Regions from separate parts of the Lacrimispora brassicae genome, predicted to be linked through region 2. Evidence: riboswitches for the same ligand, from Rfam matches in the RefSeq annotation. Region 2 holds a riboswitch; the other holds the start of a gene.
What was found. A riboswitch is a leader RNA that binds a small molecule or an ion and turns the genes downstream of it on or off. The one in region 2 is predicted to bind cyclic di-GMP.
Positions count from the first base shown of each region.

Region 1: another riboswitch for cyclic di-GMP. It lies ahead of ACYVD3_RS14400 (sigma-70 family RNA polymerase sigma factor); the one in region 2 lies ahead of ACYVD3_RS07670 (sigma factor-like helix-turn-helix DNA-binding protein).

Region 1 is NZ_BRYH01000027.1:83,700-92,469, reverse strand. Features, by position in the region: gene ACYVD3_RS14415 (LPD28 domain-containing protein) at 1-520, opposite strand, end outside; gene ACYVD3_RS14410 (hypothetical protein) at 554-925, opposite strand; gene ACYVD3_RS14405 (recombinase family protein) at 986-1,372, opposite strand; gene ACYVD3_RS14400 (sigma-70 family RNA polymerase sigma factor) at 1,935-2,384, opposite strand; cyclic di-GMP riboswitch class I at 2,807-2,897, opposite strand; gene ACYVD3_RS14395 (permease) at 3,049-3,948, opposite strand; gene ACYVD3_RS14390 (uridine kinase family protein) at 4,004-4,564, opposite strand; gene ACYVD3_RS14385 (ECF transporter S component) at 4,575-5,144, opposite strand; gene ACYVD3_RS14380 (DUF362 domain-containing protein) at 5,158-6,288, opposite strand; gene ACYVD3_RS14375 (cupin domain-containing protein) at 6,324-6,755, opposite strand; gene ACYVD3_RS14370 (carboxymuconolactone decarboxylase family protein) at 6,795-7,487, opposite strand; gene ACYVD3_RS14365 (aldo/keto reductase) at 7,527-8,564, opposite strand; gene ACYVD3_RS14360 (aldo/keto reductase) at 8,601-8,770, opposite strand, start outside.
Region 2 is NZ_BRYH01000009.1:395,233-404,002, reverse strand. Features, by position in the region: gene ACYVD3_RS07685 (WG repeat-containing protein) at 1-675, opposite strand, end outside; gene ACYVD3_RS07680 (LytR/AlgR family response regulator transcription factor) at 866-1,591, shown strand; gene ACYVD3_RS07675 (sensor histidine kinase) at 1,616-2,887, shown strand; gene ACYVD3_RS07670 (sigma factor-like helix-turn-helix DNA-binding protein) at 3,209-3,703, opposite strand; cyclic di-GMP riboswitch class I at 4,049-4,136, opposite strand; gene ACYVD3_RS07665 (S-layer homology domain-containing protein) at 4,159-8,770, opposite strand, start outside.

The DNA of each region.
Region 1 (8,770 bases), on a different contig from region 2:
CCATTTCAAAAGCGGAACCATGATACTTCTCATAATCACGCGGCCACCAGGTGTGCCAGAACTCATGTCCATTGCCGCCAAAATCAATACGCAGATGCCCCACTGTTCCAAGCATTGTATCCTGCTCCTTGGGAAGCGCATAAAAAAGACCTGCTTCCTCTGCTAATGCAGGACGCAGGGCATATTTGCAGGTCTCCGGTGCAAGGGTGATTGCGTGTTCTTCACAGAAGCCTTCAAGACTCAAACATTCACCAAGAAAATTCAGCTTTCCATTCAGTCTGCGGCGCCCCTCCCTGGGCATGCTAACCGGTTCTGATGTGATTACCGTACCGGCATGATTTACGACAACATGATCCTCCACTATAATGGGCTTTCCGGGATCATAATCAGACCCCCGAAGATCGTAGCAGTGAAAGCCCTCTGGTACCGTACTCCGATCAATCCGGGAATCAGTGAAAAGCGCTGGCTTCCCAAATAATTCGACATGTTCAAATTGTTCTTTTCTGGCGTTTACGCTCATTTGGTTACCTCCAGGCAAATGACATTAAGGGTATCATAGCTCAAGCCCCATCTTTGGCTCATCACGCATTTCGAAGTATTCCTCTACCTCTGCATCTTTCGCAACGGGAATCTCCTGTGGCTCAGCCTCTCCCATCTGTATCGGAATCAGGTGAGGCAGAATCTGTTGCAGGAGCCCCTGATCCGGGCAGCGGTCGATAAATTCGCCAATGGTGTTTAATATTTTTCTGTCTACTGTATCGGTGACAATGATTTCTTTCGCATCCCTATGCTGCATAATAAAGTTGGCAATGTTGGAGGGCGAATTCTCAAACCAATATTCACTTCGACCTCCTTCATAGGTATAGACGTATCCCCTGACTACATTGTTGTTTTCAAACATCTTACCTATTTCTTCGTTAGTCATAACAACTCTCCTTTCGATGGTTTATTTCATGAGCAGCATCCAGAACATCGTATAAATGCCCTAGCTCAGATGCAAAAACGGTTCCGGGGAAAGCGGCGTATCAGATGAAAGTTGGATTTCTCCTTCAAGAGGGGAGCATAGGGTGATCCCCATCTGATTGATCTGTTGAGATAGCTCCAATGTCTGTTCCATATTTCGTCCGATACTAGATAGACTTTTTACCAGCACAATATCCATTCGCCCTTCTGCGGCGGCAGTTTTCAAGACGTTAAGTCCAGGTCTGTCAAGAGTCAAACCGCTTCCAATATCCTGCGATGCACCGGCAACCTCCAAGCCAAGCTGCTCGGCATAGTCCCAGAGTTCCTTTTGCTGTTCCTTTAATGTGCCATGCGTATCCTCCGGTGCATCAATACGGCAATACAGCCATGCTCTTTTTTTCTGTTCCATTATCAAAAACCTCCTTTAAATTTTGATCGATTTCATTTCACAGGAATGCGGCGGGGCAGAGCTGTCCCGCCGCATGGTCTCTAAAATGAGATATTTTGCTTGTTCTTCATTTTGGTTCTACGCTTCTATTTGACACTACTTCCCGAAGCTAGGGCGGCAACAGCAACGGCCTGCTGGTTAAGCGGGCCTCATAGGAATTTCACCTCTCCCAGGATCTCTGCGAGCCGCCCCCATTGCGATGTCTGTGGCTGGGCGGAAGTAGCGTTAGCACTGTCCATTTCATTGCGATACAGCTCACCACAAGCTGTTTTATGACCGGGCGTTCTCGCTCGTCACCTTCGATGCCATCGGTTCGACAGACGGATAAGGCGGTATATATACCACCTTATCCAATCCGCAGGCAGTTTTGGCGCGCCCGTCAAGGTCGCTGCCGCTTTTCACACGGCTGGACAGATCATGTATTGATGCTGCCGGATATGAAATTTTCAAGGAGCAAAAGGGAGAATAGAAAAACCCCCTCACTTACTTCCACGTTGAGTGAGGGGGTTGGACCAAATTATTTTTACTTTTCCATAAGTTTTTTCAGGTGAGCCAGTATTCGTCTTTTACGGTTGTGAATTGTCATACGGGGAATACCGGTTTCTGCTGCCAATTGATGCTCACTTTTGCCTACAAAGAACAATTCCGTTATCAGCTCTTGTTCCTGTGGCGTAAGCAATTTCAGGCTAGAAAGCATTTTTTCAATCAATAAAGCATTTACAGCTGCATCCTCTACGCTTTCTTGATCTGCCGCAAACTGTCGATTTCCTTCTATCAACCGTTCATAGGAGTCCTCCCGGCTTGGGATGTATGTAACGGACTGATTTGTGCCGTCAATCTGGCATCGCTCTACCTTGAGGTCATACTGTTGGTACTCCATCTTTCGGTCACTTTTTTCCAGTACCTCTATCACTTCATTGCTCAAATCGGGGTATTTTTTCCGATAGTTTGTCCTCTTTCTGAATTTAGCCATAGTACTTGTCCTCCATTTCGTGATTTTTCAAATCCAAAAATGAAGAACAAGCGGTGGGGAACGGCAGCGTGGTCTCGAGAAGTCTTTATATCTAGCAAAGAAAGTCCATAGGATGCATTGCTTTGCTTGTCGAATTAATAGTTTTCTTGTCGCAAGAAAAAAGTCAGCACTTTGCCCTTGGCAAAATACTGACTTTTTAAAAAAATTTATATAAAATTGAAAAAATAGCTGGTAATATGTAGGAAGTACGCCGTCTTTAGTCACACCTCCACATGGGAGGGAAATAAGGAATTATCATAGCATGCCCCTTTCGCCATGATAGATGGTGAAAGCCGGTCATTTGATACCCTGGACTATTGGACTAAAAACCGCAAAATATGACAAGAGCCTGCCTTCTTTAGAAGGCAGGCTCTGACGAGGCTTTTAGCAGCTAGGCTATCATAACGCTTGAAAAAGCGTCTTAGACCCTCGGCTTTGCGTCCCCATCTTTAGATGGGTTTGCCTTTTACATTACTTTTCTATTTTTAATGAGAGAAGTACCTTGTTGTAACAAAATGCATATTCACAAAAATCAGACGGGAAATAATCTGAAACTCCAGAATTCTTTTGACATGAATCCAGTTAGAAGTAGTCCCATATGACTTTGCCTACTGACGTTGTTTTTTTATATTATTAGATTTACTGCAAGCCCTGTCACTAGGGCAAAGACCATAACATAAGCAATATATAATATAAAGCGTTTCGCTCCTAGCACGATCTTGAGTGCACCCAAATTTGTAATTTTTGTTGCCGGCCCAGTAATCATAAAGGCCGCTGCACTGCCCATGCTCATGCCATCTAAAAGCCAGCTTTGCAGTAACGGGATTGTCCCGCCGCCGCAGGCGTATAGCGGAACGCCGATCGTTGCTGCCATCAAAACACCAAATCCTTCATTATTACCGAATAGGCGGCCAAAAGCATCTGCCGGAACATAGCGTTGGAATAGAGCGGACAATAAAACACCCAATAAGAAATATCCTGCCGTAGCTTTCAGATTTCTGCCAATATTCTTTAAAAGGCGCAGGAATAAATTCGGGTCGGTGTCATGGCTCTGTCTTTCAGAAAAACCGTCAAATCGAAAGAAGCTTTTATCCTTGTAAAACATAAATACCAGTAAACCGGAAATCGCTCCGCATAGAAAACAGGATACAAAACGAATCACAAGTGCGGTCTTACCCAGTGCAGCACTGTAAATGACCAGTTGCGGATTAAGCAGCACCGAACTCATCATAAACGCTGCCAGCCAGTCCTCCCTCATTCCCTTATTCGCAAAGGATGCGGCAATAGGAATGGTGCCATACATACATAACGGAGAGGCAATCCCCAAAAGACTTGCAGGAATCACCCCCAGCACACCCCACTTCCTCCCGCGCATAGCTTCAAACACACGATGGATTTTATCTTTGGCAAAGACGGAAACCAATGAACCAATGAAAATACCCAATACCCAATACCAGAAGATCTGATCGAGCTGAACGGTAAAATAGTACCAGATGTAAATAAACTCGCGGTTTAAGATATCCACGGCGGGAAATCACCTCTTTTCAATAATATTGTTGTTTATTTATGCGTTCCATCTGTTAGGTTTGAAAACACAGCTCACACTTTTTTGCAATCTCAAAAGCCGAAAAATACCGTTCCTCCAAAGGAATCCACTTTTCTAAAAAGTGTTTGGCACTCTCTTCTCCGTTTCGCATACGGATACGGCGAAGTTGTTCTTCCGGTTCTACCGTGAGAAATAACCGCAAATCGTATTGCTCCCAAAGTATCGGATGGCAGGAGTAGGAGCCTTCAATAATAGTAATTGCATTTGCCTCAACCCGAATCGGCTCTGTCAGTTTTTGTGTATGGCAGTCGTAGGGACGGTACGAAAAGGCATGTCCCAGCCGCAGCGGAAGAAAAATTTCGTCGGCAAACCGTTCATAATCCACATTCCCACCCGGTTGGTTCAGTCGTTCCTGCATCCGCTGCTCCGGGCGCAGGAAAAAATCATCCATATGTATTACATTACAGGACAACAACTCTTGCAAATGCGAGGCAAGAGTTGTTTTTCCTGCTGCACACCTGCCGTCTATGGCAATGACCAAACGGCATCCGGTTTGCTGTAAAGTCGCAATTTTCCACAGAATAATTTCATCCATATCTCCCATATCAACTTGTAGATACTGGGCTTTTTCGCTCCGGCTTTTTAGAAAATGAAACCAGCCTGGTACGGTCGAGCGCCACCATAATAGAGGGAATCAGCACAATCTGCAAGATGATGCCCGGAACAGCATTCAACAACGCACCCGCTATAAACGCCTGCCAGGTAAAACCGCCGCCGGCACCCAGCATCGACGCCATTGCGATACCCCAGATAACACGGCCTGCAATCATCGCCGCGATCATAGAGCGATAAAGAGAGAACATGCATTTCCAGCGGGAATGGCCGTACAAAAAGCCGATGATACAGCCATAAGCCGCCATCTCAAATGCCATAGCAATAGCAACAGGGAACAGAGGCGGCATACCGAATAACACAGAGCGCAGCAACGGAACGATAAAACCGACCGCCAGACCATACTGCCAGCCGCAGATCAGGCCGCACAACAGCACAGGAATGTGCATGGGCAGCAGCATATTTCCAATCTGCGGAATCTCTCCGGTCAGAATAGGTAAAATCAGGCTCATAGCCATAAATATTGCGGACAATGTCATATTTCTGATATTTTTATTTTGCATTTCATTCTCCTCTCTAATTATCCAGGTCCAACAAACGATAGCTTCGGCTGCCAAGCCCGATAGACGCTGCATTTTCCAGTGTATGTAGGCCATTACGGGATTCAATGCGCTGCACAAGGGATTGATTGTCCGGAGCGGCGTAAACCAAGTCAATGCAAGCCTGATCCACGGCCAACGGATCGGAGGAGGCGAGTATGCCGATGTCGTGCATATCCGGCTCGGCAGGGTTCCCATCGCAGTCACAGTCCACAGACAGCCGGTTCATGACGTTGATATAGACGATGCGCTCTCCGCTGCCAAGATAGTCTGATACCGCCTTTCCCGCATCCCCCATTGCTTCGAGGAAAGCGTCCTGGTCTGCACTCCACATGCTTCCGCCATTTCCGGCGGTATGAATATGCGACTTCCCCTCACCAGAGGCAATGCCTATTGAGATATTCTTGATGGCACCGCCAAAACCCGCCATGGCATGGCCTTTGAAATGGGAAAGGACTAAGTAAGAATCGTAATCCGCAAAGTGTGTGCCGACATAATTTTCGGAAATCTGTGTACCGCCTTCCACAGGGAGCGTCATGGAGCCATCCGCGTCTTGAATGTCCACGTCTGCGATAGCAGTAAAACCATGGTCCTTGGCTACCTGCATATGCATGGCAGTATTGGCACGTGAACCGCCGTAGGCGGTATTGCATTCCACAATGGTACCGTCCACCGACTGGACTAAATCCTTAATAAAATTCGGATCAAGATAGTTGGATGCAGGCGGCTCGCCCGTGCTGAGCTTCACGGCCACTTTGCCCGTTGGCGTCCAATTGAGTGCCTGATAAATCTTCAACAACGCCTCGGAAGAAATATCAGAAATATAGTAGACCGTCGGCACGTCCCCGGATTCTGTTCGATAGGATAATTCCGACAGCCGGATTTCCTTGCCGCCGTTGGTGACGAGCATGTCCCCTGTGGAAACTGCGCCGACTTCCACAGAATCTTTGGATACTTCTTCCGCATCGGACTGCGCGGCCGGCTCAGAAGGCTCGGAAACAGTCGTCTCATTTATGCCCGATCCGCTGTCTGCACATCCTGCAAGCGCGAACATCAACAACGCAATGGATAAAATGGCTTCCCATTTTCCTTTCATCATTCGCATCATACGATCATCTCCCCTCATCTGTTGATCTGGTTAACTTAATAGCTCCGTTTTTTCGGTAGTTTTAAATAGTCCTCATCGCTTACCGGTTCCAGCCACTCATTCGTATTGTTTTCGCCAGGCACCTCAATGGCAATGTGCGCAAACCAGCTGTCCTTTGCCGCTCCGTGCCAGTGCTTGACGCCAACTGGAATGTTGACAACGCTTCCGGGCTCCAGTGCCTGCGCTACCTGACCCCACTCCTGATACCAGCCGCGGCCGGAGGTGCAGAGCAGAATCTGCCCTCCGCCTTTATCGGCGTGATGAATGTGCCAGTTATTGCGGCAGCCGGGTTCAAAGGTGACGTTGGCAATTGCCAGGCCCTTGGTGGTGAGCATATTTAAATAACTCTGACCTGTAAAATATTGCGCATAAGCATCGTTTGGTTCTCCTATTGGGAAAATCATATCGAGATTATTTTTGTTCTCCATTTGTTTATCCTCCATAAATGGTTCTTTTCCATTTAGCAATCAATGATTTGCCTCTGCTGCTTTGTTAACACATGCAATCGCATTCAAGCTTCTCGGATAGCCGATATAGGGGAGGCACTGGGAGACCACCTTAATCAAGAATTCCTTGTCGTTTCCAAGTCTCATATTTCCGGCCGCATGGGATGTAAGCTGCGGCTCACATCCTCCCTGCGCAGCCAGAAAGCAGAAGGTAATCATCTCTCTTTGTGCAAGGTCTAATCCTGTTCTCGTGTAGTAATCACCAAAACAGTTGGCCGCCAGCCAGCGATTGATATGCCCGCCTTTCCAGAATCCCTTCATTCCTTCGCCAAAAATATCCATCTGCGCTTGAATACCCTTTTCCAGCCGGTTCTCCAAAGTTGTTGTTGCCTGACCTTCCAGAGGAAGCTTGATGCCGCACTCCAACAATATTTCATTTGTCACTGTTAAAAACGGCAGAATCCTACCAATGCCAAGATAATCAACAGACTGATATACAATTTCCTTCACCATCACAGGAATCAGCCCGGCGTCCAGGGCCATAGGCAGCATGAGCTTGTATTCATCCACTCCCTGGCAGCCAATCAAGGTCGCAAGTATTGCCATGTATCTGGTAATGTCATCGAGCTGTTGGCCTTCTTCGCCAACCACTTCCTCAAATGCAAAATGCTCAAATCTTTCCATAAATTCCGGATCGGTATCATATAAGTTCATTTTTAATCCTCCAATTAATCTTTTTTTGATTTGGCTTTCTTAAATCTTTTGTTTCCCCACAGACCATACATGCTCCTCCTTGGAAGAGGCCACTGTGTTCTGCGCCATGATCCCTACAAGAGCATGGGGAACATAGGGCTCCTCAAGATATAAAAGTTCCTCTTTCGTTAGGTCAAGCTCAACCGCCTTTACTGCACCTTCAATGTGATGTAGCTTTGTTGCGCCTACCACGGGAGAAGTGACCTTGGTCAGCAGCCATGCAAGTGAAATTTCTGTCATGGAAACACCTTTTTTCTCTGACAGTTCCGCAACCCGGCTGATAATCTGTTCATCCGGTTCCTCCATGGCTTCGTATTTAAGTCTTGCATAGCTGTCCTCCATCAGCCGTTTCGAACTTTCTCCTTTATGCTTGGACAGCTTTCCGCCTGCAAGCGCACTGTAAGGAGTCAGTGCAATATTTTCTTCACGGCAATAGGGAACCATTTCCCGCTCTTCCTCCCGGAATATCAGGTTGTAGTGCCCCTGTATGGACACAAACTTTGCAAAACCCTCTTTTTCAGCTAATGCATTGGCCTTGGCTAACTGCCATGCAAAGCAGTTTGAAATGCCGATATAGCGGGCTTTTCCCGCCTTCACCACGTTATTTAGTCCCTCCATGATCTCATACAGGGGAGTCTGATAATCCCACATATGGTAAATGTATAAATCCACATAATCCATACCGAGATTTGCAAGACTCTTGTTCAGCATCCGCTCAATATGCTGCTGACCCGAAATTCCGTCTTTCATTTCCTCCTGCGTACGGGGCAGAAACTTGGTTGCCACAACCACTTCGTCACGTTTTGCAAAATCCCGCAGTGCCCGGCCCAGATACTGCTCACTGGTACCACTCTGATAACCAATCGCCGTATCAAAAAAGTTTACGCCCAGCTCCAGCCCGCGTTTGACAATTTCACGGGAATGTGTCTCATCGATTGTCCATGAGTGCTGACCGCTATTGGGGTCACCAAACCCCATACAACCCATACAGATGCGGGACACGTTCAAATCCGAATTTCCTAATGTTGTGTATTTCATTTTTTTACCTCCAAATAGTCTAAAGTAATGTACTCATTATTTTAAAAGTTCACTGCCGACAAACTCCAGCTGCTCCCGAATGGCAATGTGCTGCGGACAGGCTTGTTCGCACTTGCCGCACTTGATACACTCTGTTGCATGGGCCTTGCCATGTCCGCCTACCAGCCAGTTTTCCTGCTGTTTTGCCGAGGCTTTATTTCCATACA
Region 2 (8,770 bases):
ACCTTTGGACTTATCATAAACCCTGGCTATCCCTTGAGAAAACTTTTCCGCGTCATCAAACTGCGCCTTAATCACCACTTTGCCGCTCTGGTCTTTGTAGCCCATCAACCCATTTTCTTTATAAGTTGTCCATCTCTCACCGGTAGGATCTGCTGTTGTGGTTGCAGGAATAAACCGAAATTCAGCATGATTAGGGGCGTCTAACTTCTCATGTTTCCATATAATAATGGAAGTTCCGTCCGCATTTTTCTCACCGGATGCATTAACGACCATTTTTGAAGCTTCGGGCGGACGCAAACTGAAAATGTCCGACTTTTCTTTGTTAAAGTTAGTCGCTTCCCAATGGATAAGCCAAGTATAAGGGCTATCTACCGCTTTTACTCTCACACCGTCTTTTCTCGTACCCTCAAGCCCCAAATATCTGCCGTTTTTCATTTTCAAGGTATATTGGCTGCCGCCCTTGCTTTCCACATAAAAGGCTTCATTTTCAGAAAGCTTGCGTAGCTCTGCGGCTCCGTCGGCAGTCAAATTGAGGTAATTGTTCATACAGCGGAGATGGTACCAACCTTTGGTAATCGTGTTTTCTGCTGCCCAGCCTGATGCAAACGCCGTTGTCGGCAGCAGGGTAAGCACCATGCACAGTGTGAGCAGTATGCTCATAAATCGTTTTTTCATAATGTTGTTCCTCCTTTTTAAATGAACGAAATACCGTTTATTGTTCCACGTTCAATCTATCAAAAATCTGCCCTAAAAACCGTCCGCTGCATGAAACATGATTTTTTCGACATGAATCATAGTTTCAGATTGTCGGTTTTTATGGTAAAATCAGCTTGGAGAAATAGAATCATAGAGAGGAGGAACTCTTATGCTGCAAATTGCAGTCTGTGACGATAATATTGAAGAGCTATCCAATATGGTACATCTCATCGACCTGTACCGAACATCAAGACAGCTAAGCTGCGAACACGCCGTCTTTCCAAACGGATTTGAATTGATTTCGGCCTTGGAAAAAGGAAAGCGGCTTGATATATACTGTTTGGACATCATTATGCCGGGCTTTACGGGTATTGAGGTGGCGAAGGCGATCCGCGGTTTTGACAAAACCGCGCCGATTTTATTCTTTACCTCATCGCCCGAATTTGCTTTGGAAAGCTATTCAGTGAAAGCTATCAACTATGTACTCAAGCCAATTTCAAAGGAGAAGCTGTTCTTCACCTTTGACGAGCTGCTGGAGCAGATCAAAGCGAAAGAAGAAGAGGATGCGGTGATTGTAAAAAGTAATGAGGGGATTCAAAAAATACTGATCTCCAATTTGGTCTTTGTCGAGGTCATCGGCAGAAACGTGCTATATCACCTGCGCTCCGGCAAGGTCATCGAATGTACGGAGTCTTTTTCCGCTGTCTGCGACAATCTTCTGAACTATGGGTGCTTTATCAAACCTCACCGCTCTTATCTTGTGAATATGCAGTATGTGGATACCATTGAAAACCATCAGATAACTTTACAGACTCTTTCCTCTGTTCCTATCGCACAGGGCAAGGCAAAGGAGATGAAGCAGCAATATCTGAATTATCAAATGGAAGGGGAATAAGAAAATGGAGGGAGGTGCTTTAAAATGGCAGTAACGGTGATAGGACTCTTACGATTTGGATTTTCTCTGGTCTTTGGCATCACGGTGTCCGTTCTCTTTGCGGGGATAGAACTCACAAAGAAAAACAGGCTCGTCACGGGCTTGCTCTGTGTCATTTTCCTTTTCGTTCAAACCGCCAGTTGGTGGCTTTTGGGCTTGGATTTGACATCAAAGCTGTATCCGCTGATTATCCATCTGCCGCTAATCGTAATATTCTCTTTCTACTATAAGCGGCCGTGGCTCATATCCACTGTCAGCGTGCTTTCCGGTTATCTTTGCTGTCAAGCGCCACGCTGGTTTGGTTTCCTTGCAGGAGCCGTTTTGGACAGCAGGCTTGCAGACCATATTTTTTATATAGCATCCGTTTTTTTGGCCTATTACTTCTTGAAAAGATATGTGGCCGGCTCTGTCCGGCAGTTGATGGAAAAGTCCACTAAATCCTGCTTGTTTTTAGGCGGAGTCCCGCTTTTTTACTATCTATTTGACTACATAACCGCCATCTACACCGATGTGCTTTACAGTGGCACCGAATGGGCGGTACAGTTCATGCCCTCAACAATATCCGTTTTCTATTTTGTGTTTGTTATCCTTTACTACGCTGAGACACAAAAACAGGCAAGCCTTCAAAGAGAAAAGGATATGTTGGATGCACAGTTTCGGTTGGCGCAGACAGAGTTTGCTTCTCTGCGGCAGCTACAGCAGAATGCCGCAGCCTATCGGCACGATATGCGCCACCATTTTGCTCTTTTACAGGGACTGGCCTCAAAGGAACACATAGAGGGGATTAAAGAGTACCTACGAACTGCCCAGTCCGACATGGATGCCATCACGCCCCTGCGCTTTTGCGAAAATGAAACCGTCAACCTGATTTTATCCGCTTTCGCTACGAAAGCGAAACAAGGGTCAATCCTGCTGACGGTGGATGCGAAACTGCCTGATTCGCTTCCCTTTAGCGATACTGAGCTTTGCTCTCTATTGTCAAACGCCTTGGAAAACGCCATTCATGCCTGTGAACAGATCCCTGACAGCAACAAACGAATCATCCAGCTGCGTGTGTACTCTAAGAATACTAAGCTGTGCATTGACATTCGCAACAGCTATCAGGCAGAGCCGATATTTCAACAAGGACTTCCAGTATCAAAAGAACAGGGACATGGCTTCGGCACAAAGAGCATGGTACATATCGTGGAAAAGCATGGCGGTGTATTCCAGTTTTCAGTCAAGGACGGCTGGTTTATATTTCAGGCCACTGCATAGGAGATTGTTTTATCTATTAATTCCTCATATTGTGCTTTTTTGCCATCGCTCATAGTGAACGCTCTGCCTGACACCACAGATATTTGTAAAATACGGCAAGAGCCTGCCCTTTATTCTGAGAGCAGGCTCTATGCGGTTTTTGTAGTCAGGCTATCATAGCGTCCTAAGGCACCTTAAACCCTCGGCTTTCTCCACAGTATCATAAGGACATTTTCTAAACCGTGGTGAAGTGGGCAGTATGTATCAGCAGACGGCAATTATTCACTGTTTACCGTTTAGGTTACCCAATGTCAAAAAAACAGGGGATGTAGGGGTACGAAATTAATTTTTTTCAAAAAACTTTTGCAGTTTTGCCGTAGCTGCCCCTATACTTTCATGAACAGAAGTAAAATGCACTCCTTCACGACTTGCAATTTGCCGATAGGATAACCCTTGAAAGAAATGCAAAATAAACCGCCGCCGCTGTACCTCTGTCAAATTCCCACTGTCCATAAGCTGCTTTGCCGCCTCCATGGCATTTCTACTATCACTTTTATGTATCCATTCCGTATCCAAGGGTACTGTGGCAAGCTGCCCGGTATCCTCCAGTCCGTTGATGCTCACATCCAAACGGCTTGTCCGATTATCGTTTATAACCTGCTGATGATAAATTTCATCCGACAGGGCTTTCAACTCCATAAAATCCTCTACCGTTTTCTCTGGATTCTCCGCAAGGTAATCCTTAAGCGTAATTTCCACGATACGGTCTGCAAAGCGGTAGACAATGCCCTCACTGAATTTATTCCTTGCATAATCGCTATCTTTATAATTCTTCATGTTCCTTTCCTCCGATCTGTTTTGCTAAAATGCGAAACAAATCGGAGGGAGGGCCACGGCAATAGATAGCCGAAAATTGTCGTATCAATAGGAACTTTGTCAAATACAAAAAGACAGCACTTTGCCTGTAAAAGCAAAATGCTGTCTTTTTGTATTTGTTGATATGAATTTGTAGTGCGCCGTCTTTATTTCCACCCCCGAAAAGGATGGAAGTTTGGAATGCTCATATGGGTACCCCTTTCGCTATGGCGCATAGCGAAAGGGGATTGTACTTCATATAATTTAGCTAAAACTGCTTATGACAAGAGCCTGCCCTTAGAATAGAGAGCAGGCTCTTTGCAGTTTTTTTGCAGCCAGACTATCATAGCACAATGTGCGCCTTAGACCCTCGGCTTTGCGTCCCCATCTTTAGATGGGTTTGCCCTTAATTCAATTCTGTTTATTATGGTTGCCGGTTACTTTGCTTTTCTTACACCTTTTTCATCGACTTCATAGCCGTCGATTTTGGTGCTTCGGGCAAGAGAACCGTCGGTGTTAAAGTAATACCATTTACCGTCAATCTCAAGCCACTTACCGGATACCATCAGACCGTCCTTGGTAAAGTAATAGGTCTTGTTGTTTCCGTTTGCACCGAGATCCCAAAAGCCGACTAACATTGTCTTACCTGAATAAAAACGCCAGTTATCGCCGTCCTTGACCCAGCCGGTTTTCAGCGTACCGTCGGTGTTGAAGAAATATTTCACACCGTCGATGGTCTGTGTGCCGGTGAGGGCTTTGCCATCCTTGTAGTACAGATACTGTCCGGCGTCATTCAGCGTCCAGCCCTGCGCTGTGTCAGGGTTAATGGTAAGTTTAATGTAACGGTTAAGCATGGAGGAAACCTCCGCACGGGTGGCATTTCCTTTCGGATTAAACTTATTGTCACTGCCGCCCATCATAATACCTGCCTGTTGCATTGCCTTTACGGCATCTTTATAAGCACTGCCGATACTAGACGCATCAGCGTAAGTTGTGGCTTCACGAGTGATTGGCAACGTATAGCCGGTTGCCTTTGCATAGTTTGCAAAGATTGCTGCAATTTCCTCACGGGTAATCGCCCTGTCTGGGGCAAACTGGCCGCCTCCGATGCCTTGAATAATGCCCTTGCTGTACGCCCACTCAATATACGGACGATATGCACTGTCCGCATTGACATCTGTGAAGCTGTTCCCCGTATACGCTTTTGTGTCCACTCCTGCCAGTCTGCCAAGAGCTGTTACCAACATTCCCCGCGTCATATCGGAATTAGGTGAAAATGCTGTGTCCGAGGTTCCTGAAAGAAGCCCTCTTCCTACCACATAATCGACAGATTCCTTTGCCCAATGGGTGCTGATATCTGTAAACTTCGCTGTCGGTGCGGTATAACCGATACCATACTGCGAGAAGTGGGTAGTTGTGAAAATAACACAGCCGCTATTTATATCATAGGCAGAGCCTGCAATGCGGTTTGCGTTGCCCTTTGCGTCTACATAGACCGCATACAGACCGCCGACTGCTTCATTCTTGCCCAGCGTATATGGAATAGATACTGTTGCAACTCCACCGCCAAAGCTGGATACGCTCTTACCGTTGCCATAGCCTACAGTGATGTCATATACCGGTCTTGTACCAATTAATTTTTTTGCCGCATCGGAAAGGTTCGTTTTTGGTGCAATGGCAATGCTGATATTACCACTGCTCTGCTTCTGGATTTCAGTCAACGCCTTTTTATCAAAGCTTACCTGTACAAGGGAGCCGTTGATTTCAAGGCTACTGACCCCAGCGCTCACAAGACTGTCCAAAGAGTTACGGGTAAGGGTTGCTGTCAAGGAAGCTGTGCCCTTTGGCATAGTAACGTCCAGCTCCACTGAAATTCCATTTGCAGTCTTGCCCTGTGCTTTTGCGTCAGCTTGTGCTTTTGCAATGGCATCGGTTATCGCTTTATCCGGGATAGATGCACTTGCCGCACCGTTCGTCACTGCTGTTGCTATGACAGGAGCCATTGCCGTAACTGGCTGGTTTGGCATCTTTTCCGGTGTTGCGACAGGAGCAGGAGTTGTAGTCGTGCTTCCTCCTGAGGATGTACCCCCGCCAGAAGAGCCACCGCCACTAGGTGCTATATAAGTTCCGGTTTTGATTGCTGCCTTGAATATAGTCACTGCATCGTTAAGAGCCATTGCAGCCGCTTTCGCTTCCTCTATGGTCGATACAGTGCTTTTTGATGCGGTAGCTGTGCTAATCGAAGATATCAGTGCACTCATCTCCGCTGTGGTGACAAATTTCGTACCGCTTGATACTTGACTTGCCGCTCTGTCGTCTACTGAGATACCGTTCTTTGCGGTATTTGCCGCTGCGATTGCGGTATCAATGGAGGACACATCAATATTGATGGTCAGCGTGCCTGTTTCATAGGTTATGTTGTAGTTGTCATTGCCGCCGCTAATCGTGCCACCAACCGGAGTAATGGTAAAGCTCCCCTTGGTGTTGGTATTGACGGCATTGTCTGTAAAGGTAATTCCACTGATGGTATCACCGTTGACAAGTCCTGTTGCGGTTGCGGTGTAGCTCGGTTTTGTAGCACCGATGAGAATATTTTTGTCATCCGCCTTGATTGTGGCAGTCGCTTTGCTGATGGTAAAGGTCACATCTGCACTGCCCATATATTTCGGGTCGTCTGCCTTGACGGATACCATCAGCTTATAGTCTCCAGCGTTCTTGGGTGCTTCAGTCAGCGGTGTTCCATCCACCTTGCTCCATTTATAGTCATAGCCTGAAACTGCGACCGTGCTGCCGCCGGCTTTGGCCATGGGTGTTCCCGTATAAGCCGCTACGGCGCCATCATAAGCCTTGGAGGCAACTCTGACACCGCTGATCACAACGGGAGCCTTATCGATAATCTCAAAATTGAATGTAACTGTCACATCTGCGTAGTTGTCACTCAATATGGTCACAAGCGCCGTTGCCGTTTTTCCCGCTGCTGCAGCATTTGCGGAGGTGAAGCGCAAGGTATTGCCGTTGATCGTCGGTACTAATTTAAATAAACTTGTATCACTTGGTTCTGCCACGGAGTAGGTCTTCGTCCCGGCATCTGTCGGCATTGTAAGAGTTGTCAGGTCAAACTCGTATCCCTTTTCCAGTCCTATCATCATAGAGAACTTGTCGGGATCAGCCACAGCAGGTGCTGACGCCTTAGTAATCGTAAAGCCCACAGCAGCAGACTGCACTGCATGGGTATTGTTCGTTTCGGATATCCTTGCCTGCACATAGTAGCTGCCCGCATTTTGGGGCGGTGCAGAAAGGGAGCTGCCCATATCGCTGTTTTTGCTGTAGACGAATTTCACATCACCATAAGCCGCACCGGTGATGGTCATATTGCCATTTGGCGGGCTTGCAATAGCTGTGCCGTCATAAATCTTGCCATCCATGGTGTTGATGGTAATGGTCGGCGTAGCCTTTTCGATTGTTAATGTCATATCTTGACTGTCAGCAGCCACATAGTTGCCTGCCGCTTTGATATGAGCCTTTACCAAATAGGTGCCTGCATCGGTAGGCAAGCCGTCTGTGTCGCTTGTGGCATCAGCCGTTTTGTAGGAATAGGTGATGTTGCCGCTGAATGTCTCATTGTTTACCAGAGTAACCACAGGAGAGGTTACGGAAACAGCACTGCTGGTATAAGTGACGGTTTGTGCTGCCTGTGGCCACGAAAGTACCGGCACAGCAGGTGTAATATTCACCGTAATATTGCTGATATCCGCCAGTTTATAGTTACCCGCCGCCGTGCCGGAAAGGGATGGCTTTGCAACCGTTACTGCCTTGTCATTGCCCACATTGCCGTCCGTTACCGTGCCGATAGTAGGCACGGCGGCGGTCACATCATCCGTTCCACAAATGCCACTCAAGGTGCCGCCTGTCAGAGCGACAGTATTCGTGCCGTCATAGGGACGATTGGTGGCAGCAAGGCCGGTGATCTCAAGCTCTGCCTGTGTAATAGTGATTGGAAGATAGGTTACAGCTGACAAATGCTCACTGCCTTCGCCCACCGCCAGTTTGACATAATAGCTGCCAGCATTGACAGGCGTTCCACCAGTCATAGTCGCCCCGCTTCCATTGACAGTAGTCTGGATATAGTCCCCTGCCTGGTTCTTGGTATAGTACCCCTCTACGGTAGCGACTCCGTTGCCGTTCCAAGTAGCAAACTCTCCCTTGATTGTGCTTACATTAAAACCGTTGCCGTCATAGACCTTGGAATTTTTTCCCTCCACCGCGCTAATGGCATTGGGCTGTTTGACCGGCACACGGAACACGGGGGTGCCCTTTGGCATGGTAAAGGTAAAGGTCAGCGCCTGATCTGCTATACCATAGCCTTCTGTGCTGGCTTTTGTGACGTCTGAGACTGTCTGTGACCCATCGTAGCTGATTTCAGGCAGTCCACCGATGGCATTTCCTGCACTGGGGCTTATGGTGACGCTGACGGTTGCCCCGCTCTCACCGTAAGACTTATTGTACATTGCGGTTTTGCTGCTGTCTGCATAGGCCACTGTTGCCTTTCCGTCCTCCACCATTTCGTTCAGAAGATGGTATTCCATACCGCCGTATACGGTAACGTCAGTATCGTCCTCATCGAAATAGACATTCCCGACGACTTGTCCATTGCCGCCCTGAATCACTCCGGCCTTACTCAAGTGAATATTTTGACTCACTGAGGCATAGACCACAACGCCGCTGCCAGTGTTGCGGATGGTGCCGCCATTAATATGAACGTCGCCTCCATTCATAATATTGAGGACACCTACATTTCCTCCTGTGACACTTTTATTTTGAGCCTCAAGCACTGTACCCTCTTCAAGCCATAGGCTTCTGCCACTGTATCCTAAGCTTTCTCCTGCATTGAATATAAGGGCATGAACGTCGACATTTTGGTTCTTTATTGTCGTATTACGGACGGTTAGGGATTTTCCTCCCCATAGGATGACACTAAAACCATTCCCCACAAGATTGCCGTTTTCTAGCGTTAGTTGACCGGATTCATATCCATAATTTTTTATCCCT